4 regions of the Mesorhizobium sp. KR1-2 genome follow, and region 3 is predicted to be linked to each of the others. Evidence: riboswitches for the same ligand, from Rfam matches in the RefSeq annotation. Region 3 holds a riboswitch; each other region holds the start of a gene.
The links. A riboswitch is a leader RNA that binds a small molecule or an ion and turns the genes downstream of it on or off. The one in region 3 is predicted to bind cobalamin.
Positions count from the first base shown of each region.

Region 1: linked by a shared signal. The riboswitch ahead of ABLE85_RS06350 (DUF1636 family protein) and the one ahead of bluB (5,6-dimethylbenzimidazole synthase) in region 3 are both predicted to bind cobalamin.
Region 2: linked by a shared signal. The riboswitch ahead of ABLE85_RS17390 (ABC transporter substrate-binding protein) and the one ahead of bluB (5,6-dimethylbenzimidazole synthase) in region 3 are both predicted to bind cobalamin.
Region 4: linked by a shared signal. The riboswitch ahead of ABLE85_RS16680 (aromatic ring-hydroxylating dioxygenase subunit alpha) and the one ahead of bluB (5,6-dimethylbenzimidazole synthase) in region 3 are both predicted to bind cobalamin.

Region 1 covers NZ_JBDZDS010000002.1:446,551-448,746, forward strand. Annotated here, with positions in the region: gene ABLE85_RS06345 (winged helix-turn-helix domain-containing protein) at 1-729, shown strand, start outside; cobalamin riboswitch at 758-961, shown strand; gene ABLE85_RS06350 (DUF1636 family protein) at 1,026-1,424, shown strand; gene cobW (cobalamin biosynthesis protein CobW) at 1,421-2,196, shown strand, end outside.
Region 2 covers NZ_JBDZDS010000009.1:1,635-3,830, forward strand. Annotated here, with positions in the region: gene ABLE85_RS17385 (iron ABC transporter permease) at 1-323, opposite strand, end outside; gene ABLE85_RS17390 (ABC transporter substrate-binding protein) at 320-1,336, opposite strand; cobalamin riboswitch at 1,489-1,683, opposite strand; gene ABLE85_RS17395 (hypothetical protein) at 1,871-2,196, opposite strand, start outside.
Region 3 covers NZ_JBDZDS010000001.1:449,548-451,743, forward strand. Annotated here, with positions in the region: gene ABLE85_RS02165 (hypothetical protein) at 1-167, shown strand, start outside; gene bluB (5,6-dimethylbenzimidazole synthase) at 174-905, opposite strand; cobalamin riboswitch at 954-1,134, opposite strand; gene ABLE85_RS02175 (histone deacetylase family protein) at 1,358-2,196, shown strand, end outside.
Region 4 covers NZ_JBDZDS010000008.1:109,556-111,751, reverse strand. Annotated here, with positions in the region: gene ABLE85_RS16680 (aromatic ring-hydroxylating dioxygenase subunit alpha) at 1-1,200, opposite strand, end outside; cobalamin riboswitch at 1,332-1,535, opposite strand; gene ABLE85_RS16675 (aspartate aminotransferase family protein) at 1,976-2,196, opposite strand, start outside.

The DNA.
Region 1 (2,196 bases), on a different contig from region 3:
TGGGGCTGGAGCGACGAAAAGCACGCCTTCGAATGGCTGTTCTGGGCGGGGCGCATCACCACCGCCTCCCGGCGCGGGTTCGAGCGCCTCTACGACCTGCCCGAACGCGTGCTGCCGGCCGCCATATATAATGCAGCCGTGCCGCAGGCCGCCGACGCGCACCGCGAACTGTTGCGCATCTCGGCGCGTGCGCTCGGCATCGCGACGGTCGGCGACCTGCGCGACTATTTTCGTCTCTCGCCCGCCGACGTGAAGGGGCGCGTGGAAGAACTGGTCGAATCGGGCGAGCTTCTGCCGGTGCGCGTGGAGGGCTGGAGCCAGCAGGCCTATCTGCACACGGGTGCGCGCATGCCGCGCAAGGTGGAGGCCCGCGCGCTGCTGGCCCCATTCGACCCGGTCGTGTGGGAACGCTCCCGCGCCGAGCGCCTGTTCTGCTTCCGCTATCGCATCGAGATCTACACGCCGGCCGCCAAGCGGCAATACGGCTACTACGTCCTGCCCTTCCTGCTCGGCGACACGATTGCCGCGCGCATCGACCTGAAGGCCGACCGGCCCGCCGGCGTGCTGCGCGTGCAAGCCGCCTATGCCGAACCCGGCGCGCCCGCTCACACCGCCGAGGCGCTTGCCGACGAACTTCGCTTGATGGCGCAATGGCTGGAGCTGGAGCGCATCGAGGTGGTACCGGCTGGCGACCTTGCACCGGCGCTCAAGGACACGCTGGCGTCGTAACCGCGCGTTGACAGGACAACGCGCCCCCGCCTAAATTCGCCGCGACGGTCCCCTCTCCGCAAAGGGAGGGGCCAAGAGGGAATGCGGTGCGGGGACAAATCCCAATTCCGCAGCTGTACCCGCAACTGTAAGCGAAGAGCCGAAGGCCGACAGCCACTGGAATTTTTCCGGGAAGGCGGCGCGAGGCGACGAGGCGCGAGCCAGGAGACCTGCCGTCTAAACGAAATCCGACCGCCCGGCGGGTGTCCTGGGCAAGGAGCATGATTCTAGTGAAGACCGAAGCTGACCCGACAGCACTGGCCGAGGATGTCCGTGATTTGGATGTCTCCGACGTCACCGTTGTCGTCTGTTCATCCTGCCGGGACGAAACCGGCTCCGACGCCCGCCCCCGCGCCGGCGAATTTCTGGCGCAGGGCGCAGCACACGCCGCGACCAACGAAAATATCCGCGTGCGCCAGGTCGAGTGCCTCGGCAACTGCAAGCGCCGCCTCAGCGCCGCTTTGCTGCGCGAGGGCTGCTGGAGCTACGTCTTCGGCGACCTGACGACCGAAAGCGGGCCGGACCTGATCACCGGCGCAAAACTATTCGCCACCGCGACCGACGGCATCCTGCCCTGGCGCGGCCGTCCCGACAGCCTCAAGCGCGGCCTTGTCGCGCGTATTCCCCCTCTTGCGATAGTAAAGGACATTTCATGACCGCCTCCGCGACCCGCGTTCCCTGCACCGTCGTCACCGGCTTTCTCGGCGCCGGCAAGACCACGCTGATCCGCAACATCCTCGAAAACGCCAACGGCAAGCGCTTGGCGCTCATCGTCAACGAATTCGGCGATGTCGGCGTGGACGGCGAAATCCTGAAGAGCTGCGGCATCGACGCCTGCCCGGAGGAAAACATCGTCGAGCTGGCAAACGGCTGCCTGTGCTGCACCGTGGCCGACGATTTCGTGCCGGCGCTGGACGAGATCCTGTCGCGTGAGCCGAAGGTGGACCACATCCTGATCGAGACCTCGGGTCTGGCGCTGCCCAAGCCGCTGGTGCAAGCCTTCCAGTGGCCTTCGGTGAAGAGCCGCGTGACCGTCGACGGCGTCGTGGCCGTGGTCGACGGCGCAGCCCTTGCCGCCGGCCATGTGGCCTCCGACATGGACGCCCTGCAGGCGCAGCGCGAGGAAGACGAAACGCTCGATCACGACGATCCGGTCGAGGAAGTGTTCCAGGACCAGGTTGCCTGCGCCGACCTCATCATCCTGTCCAAGAGCGACCTGATCGACGCGGACGGCAGCGCCCGTGCCCATGCGACGATCGGCGAGCATCTTGCGCGCGCGGTGAAGGTTGTGCCGAGCGCGCACGGCAAGGTCGATCCGTCCGTGATGCTCGGCCTCGGCCTCGCGGTCGAGGACGACATCGAAAACCGCAAGACCCTGCATGACGGCATGCTCGACCACGAGCACGACGATTTTGACAGCTTCATCGT
Region 2 (2,196 bases), on a different contig from region 3:
ATGCCGAGCAGATACGGGTCGGCCAGGGCGTTCCGCAGCAGCGACTGCAGCACCATGCCGGAGATCGCCAGTCCCGAGCCACAGCAGGCGGCAACGATGGCGCGCGGCAGGCGGTAGTTCCAGATGATCCCCATCTCGATGGGATCGAGCACATAGGCCGTGCCAAAAATCTTGTTGGCCAGCGTCTGCAGCACCACACCGACGGTGATGGGGGTCTCGCCGATGCATGTGCCGGCAAGGATCGCGGCCGCGAGCGCAAGGAAACCCAATATCCCCCGGCCGAGCCGGGAGATCTGCGCTTGTCGGACAAAAGCCAGGCTCACTTCGCCAGTCCGAATTTCTCGAGTGAGTCGGCGAGGGCCTCGATGCCGGAGACCGTGCGGATGGTCGCGTCCATCGCGTGGGCGTCCATGACGACGATGCGGTTGTTCTTGACCGCATCCATCTGGCTGGCGACCGGATCGGTCTTCAGGAATTCGAGCTTCTTCTCGTAGTCGTCGGCCGGGAAGCGCCGGCGATCCATCCTGGCGATGACGATGATCGTCGGATTGGCCTTGGCGATGGTTTCCCAGCCGACCACCGGCCACTCTTCGTCCGACCCGGCGATGTTCCTGATGCCGAGCTTGTCCATCATGTAGGCCGGCGCCCCCTTGCGCCCTGCGACATAGGGATCGATGTCCATCTCCGCGCTGGAGAACCAGAACACGGCCGATACATCCTTGAGGTTGAGCGCCTTGGCGCGCTCGACCGCGGCGGCTTCGCGCTTGGTCAGGTCGGCGACGAGTTCCTCACCCTTGTCCTGCATGTCGAAAATGGTGGCCAGCTCCCGCACGCCCTGATGGATCGCCGCGGTCGAAAACAACTCGCTGCGGGTGCCGTCAACGCCTATCGTGTTATCTTTCGCGACGCAGTCCGTCGGCAGCACATAGGTGGGGATGCCGACATCGTGGAACTGCGTGCGGGTGGCGACAATGCCGCTCGGCCCGACATGCCATTCGAACTGCACGGCCACCAGGTCCGGACGCTTGGCGACCACGCTCTCGAAGCTCGGGTCGTTGTCGGCCAGCCGCTCGATCTTGTCGTTGATCGCCTTGAACTGCGGCAGCACTTCGGTGAACCAGACCGAGGTGCCGGAGACCTTGTCGCCGAGGCCGAGAGAGTAAAGAACTTCGGTCGCCGCCTGGCCGACCGTGACAGCGCTTGCGGGCGCCTTGTCGAAGGCGATCTTCTCCCCGCAGTTTTCGAGGGTCAGCGGATATTTGGTGGGCTCGGCCGCAGCAGTGGCCGTAAGGAATGCAAGGCTGGCGGCAGCAAGTGCCAGGCGCGAAGCTGTCATGACGCGAAGATCTCCGATCTGTGGGTGGCCGGGATCGAAGGATTCGGGTCAGCACGACGATGATCGCTCACGCCCGAATGGGCATGACGCAACTGCAATCCACCTGTGGTGTACGACATCGACAAACCTCCCCGGACATCCCCGCCCGGCGCGTTGAGTTTACAGGTGTCGGTAGGTCTCCTGACTGACGGGTCATGGTCCTTCTCGGCCTTCCCGGGCAGATACCCAGTGGCATTTTTGAGAAGGTACTAACCGCCTACAGTTGCGGGGGCAGTTTCGTTTCGCGGGTCAAGCCGCGGCGAATTCCCTGTTATTCCCTTGCGGGAACCGACGCATGGTTCCTAGCGGATTGCTTCGCCCGCATCAAGTCACTGAAATGGCGTGGAAAATGGCGACCTTTTTCCTTGGTCTTCGCCCGATCGCGAAGGAAACCGTCGGAAATTCATTGCCTGACACTGATCTGGCCTTCGAGCCATTCGCGGCCCGACTGCCGCGACCAAAGGTCCCGCCCGATGGCTAGGGGGCAGGGAGCCATCACAAGGCATGCCGCAAGACAAAAAGGCGCGCAAGATAGCTGTGCACATCGACCGTGGCGCAGGTCACTTCGTGCAGCCTGTCAACTGGTTCTCTTTCGATTGGGAACACTCCCTTTTCCTTAACCTCTACATTTTTCACAACGCAGGTGCGGCCGGTTTTGTCTGTGAGCTTGGCGTCATAGGTGCCGGCCGGCGTGTCCTTGATGACCAATCTTTCGTCGTGGTCGACGGAGCCATCGGGATCGTTCTTCGTCTGGTTCTTTCCCCAATCCTCGGTCCCGGCGGGAGCCAAGTAGAATTCCGTGACGGTGTTTGCGGTCAGGT
Region 3 (2,196 bases):
TCGCCTCGCTGATGCAGGTCTATTTCAAGACTATCGAAGGGCAGGTGCCCAATCCGGACTGGGATCGCCGGCTGGCCGAGGCATCGGGCAAGTTCCGCGAGCTGAAGGACAAGGCGCTGGGCTCGGCTGGCGGGGCGGCATGGCAGCCGGCCAAGCAGGCTCGCTAAGCATGCTCAGGGTCGCCAGGACAGGGATTCACTGGCTACGGTTTCCTTGAGTAAGGTTTCTCCGGCGCCACCGAAGGCCTCGCTCATGATGAGCTCGGGCAGGGGCAGGCGATTGCCCCAGCCGCTTGCTTCGAGATCCGGCTTCGGCGCGAACTGCGAGACACGGCCGACGCACAGATAGGCGATCGGCGCGACATGCTCGGGAATGCCGAGAAGCTCCTTCAGCGCCTGTTCGTCAAGAATGCTGACCCAGCCTATCCCCACGCCCTCGGCGCGCGCGGCGAGCCAGAGGTTCTGCACCGCGCAAACGGTGCTGTAGAGGTCCATCTGCGGGTTGTGCCAGCGGCCGAGCGGCGAGTTTTCCGAGCGCCGGCGGTCGCAGGTGATGCAGAGGTTCAGCGCGCTTTCGCAAATGCCTTCGAGCTTCAGCTTGCGGTAGAGCGCCTGCCGCTCGGCGGCGATGGCGTGCAGTTCCTGCTCGCGGGCGGTGAGGAACAGGTCGCGCACCCGCTCGCGTCGCTCCATGTCCCTGATGACGATGAAGTTCCATGGCTGCATGAAGCCGACTGACGGCGCGTGATGGGCGGCCAGCAGGAGACGCGCCAGAACGGCGTCGTCCAGCGGCTCGGGCGCAAAATGGCTGCGCACGTCGCGGCGCGTAAAGATGGCGCGGTAGACCGCCTCGCGCGCGGCGTCTTCGAAGGCGTTTTCGGGCATAGGATGGCTGCTTGCCGGCATCGCGTTTCCCCTTGCGAACAGGCTCGGCATCGTTCCGCCTGACCATGCGGACGACTATTTCTGCCTGGCCGGTCTTCTGGCTCGGGTTCGTCCCGCCATCGGCGCCTTCCCGTTCCGCAGAACAGTGGCATCTACCGATGCGGTCCCCCTTACAGCGTTGGGCACGCCGCGGATTTGCACCGCGTTCCCGATTCTCCCGCCTTAGAGCGCGATGGCTTCTCCTTGAAACGCCATCTTGCTCCCAGTTTCTGGAGCATGATCTTGTCCGAAAAGTCTGTAACTTTTCGGGATCATGCTCTAAGGCGGGCACCTTGCAGCGCGGCGACACTATCGCGAAATGGCTGGCGGTCCATCCTCGCCATGCGACATGGACTTTGGAGAAAGAACGATTTTCCCCAGGCTTCGGCAGGTAGTGCGTGGCGACGCGCGCCATTGCTGATAAGCTGCCCGGCATGACCACGCGCCTTTATTCGCATCCTATCTATCTCGAGCACCTGACGCCGCCGGGGCACCCGGAGCGCCCGGACCGGCTGCGCGCGATCGCGCGCGTGCTGGAGGACGAGGCCTTTTCGGACCTCGTGCGCGTCGAGGCGCCGGAGGGCGACGAGGCGACGATCCTTTTCGCCCATCCCGAGAGCTTCGTGGACAGGATTCGCGCGGCGATCCCCGAGGAGGGGCTCGTGGGCATCGACCCAGACACCACGGTCAGCCCCAAGAGCTGGCAGGCGGCGCTGACGGCGATCGGCGCGGCCAATGCCGCGGTGGACGACGTGTTCACCGGCAAGGCCGACAATGTCTTCGTGGCGGCGCGCCCGCCAGGCCACCATGCCGAGAAGACGACGGCGATGGGTTTTTGCCTGTTCAACAATGCCGCGATCGCGGCCCGCTACGCGCAGCGCAAATTTGGTGCCGAGCGTGTTGCCATCGTCGACTGGGACGTGCACCACGGCAACGGCACGCAGGACATCTTCTGGAGTGATCCGAGCGTGCTGTTCTGCTCCACGCACCAGATGCCGCTCTATCCGGGCACGGGAGCCAAGGACGAGACCGGCGCGGGCAACATCGTCAACGCGCCGCTGTCGCCGGAGAGCGGCGGCGACTTGTTCCGCGAAGCGTTCCGCGCACGCGTGCTTCCGGCGCTCGATGCCTTCGGCCCGGACCTGGTCATCATCTCGGCCGGTTTCGACGCGCACCATCGCGACCCGCTGGCACAGATCAATCTGACCGAAGAGGACTTCGACTGGGCGACAGGCCAGCTCATGGACCGCGCGGCGCGCCATGCGAACAATCG
Region 4 (2,196 bases), on a different contig from region 3:
CTCGATGAAGCCGCAATACCAGTCGACGAACTGGATCACGCCGCCTTCATGCACCTCCGAATAGGGTCCGGGCTCGTAGGCCGGCGACTTGATGCCGAAGGCGTTCTCCTCGACGATCCGCCGGTCCTGGTCGTTGGTCTCGGTCCAGACATGAGTGAGTTCGGCAAGATCGTAGTCGACGCCTTCCACCGCATCCTTGTGCACCAGCCACTTCGTCGTCACCGCCGTTTCAGTGGCACTGATGGGCAGCACGCGGAAGGTAACCGCGTGGTCGCCCAGCACGTGGTTCCACGTCGTCGGGTAGTGATAGAGCAGCAGCGAGCCGATACGGTCGGCCGAGACGCTGTCGGACAGGTTGCGCTGCACTGCGCGCTTGCCGGTCATGGTGTAGCTGACGGCATCGCGCAGCAGCGGCGTGCGCGTGGCGCGGTACTGGCCGGCGGCATCGATGCGGAATTTGCTCGGCAGACCGGCCGCCTCGCATTTCTGCCAGTGCGCCACCATCTCCGGGTCGCTGTCGGCGCCATTGACGCCGGTCACGTTCGGCGCCTCGGGGAAGGTCTTGCACAGTTCGGGATGGTTGCCGGCGCAGTGGTAGCACTCGCGGTTGTTTTCCCACACCAGCTTCCAGTTGCCCTTTTCGATGATGGTAGTTTCGTGGGCGACCTTGGCGTCGCGCAACCGGTGCGGCAGGAGGTAGGGTTCGACCATAACCCGCATCGGCGCAAAGTCGGCCGGCTCGTCGGCCAGACAGATGAAGACGTAGCCGCCCACGCTTTCGCAGGCGACGGGCTTGAGGCCAAAGCCGCTGGCGTCGAAATCCGGCCCCATCTGGCGGGCGAACAGCAGGCGGCCGTCAAGCTCGTAGGTCCACTGGTGATAGGGGCAGACGAGCTTCGCCGCCGTGCCCTTGTGAGCGGTGCACACGCGGCTGCCGCGATGGCGGCAGGAGTTGTGGAAGGCGCGGATGTCACCGTTCTGGTCGCGAACGACCACCACCGGGAAATCGCCGATCTGGACGGTCATGTAGCTGCCGGTCTTGGGCAGCTCGCAGTCGTGGCCGACAAACAGCCAGTCGCGATACCAGATCAGCTCCATGTCGAGTTTGAAATAGTCGGGGTCGATGTAGAAGGGCTGCTCAAGGCTGAAGCCGTCACGGCGGCTGCGGATCTGCCTCAGCATTTCGGTGCGTGTATCCATGTCCTGTCCTCGCTTTGCTGGCGCACAAGGACTGAACTGGTGGTGATTTCAGGGGAGGAAGATTGCGCTCACAGCCAGGCAAGGCTGCCGACGCGCAACGCTCCGCCACTTGACCGCCCACCGCGATCAGTCGGGTTCAAACGACATCAGGCTGGTTTCCGGGCTGAGGAGTTGGTCCTGCAGGACCGTCACGGACACCTTCCCAGGCATTTCGCCCAGTGGTCTCCCGCCATGACACACTCCACCACCGTTGCGGGGGCAGCGCCGGATTCTAACCGGCTTCCCAATTCTCCGGACCCGTTTCCGGGGCCGGCACCTGAAGTATCCCGATTAGAGCATCGGACAGCGGGGGGTGGCGCACGCGAATGCGACATGTCCCAAACGCAAAGACGACAGTGCAAAAGATGTGATCGCGACGAAGCGATGGCGTGTGCCGCGCCAAGCGGCAGCGCAACACACGAGCGCGCGGCCAGGTCCGGCCGCGCTTCGGAGTGTCGAGAAAATGTTTGGAAAAGTGGGCGACCGGCGGCTGACGCACGCGTGATCTCGCTGACCGTGCTCGGCATTCTCAGCCGCGACCTGTGGCGCTGGAACCGCTCGCGGCGCCGCGAGGCGCTGGCGTGGCCGCGCCCTTCGCCTGAACACCCGAAAGACTATTCCTCAGAACTGATTGGCCATGCTGGGCCGCATGCAATCCCGCAGCCTTCGCACCTCCCAAAAAGAATGAACCCGGCAAGAATTCCTTCTTGCCGGGTTCTTTGTTGGTGGCTTGGGATCAGGCCTTGACCTGAGCCAGCGCCGCGTCGAGCGACGTGCGGAGCGCGGCGACGATGTCGTCGACCTGCGCCTTGGTGATGATGAGCGGCGGGCAGAAGGCGATCGAGTCGCCCATGGCGCGGGAGATCACGCCGTTCTGCTGCAGCTGGCCGTTGACCAGCGCGCCCAGCGCACCGACCTGGCCCCACGGCGCCTTGGTCGCCTTGTCGGCCACCGTCT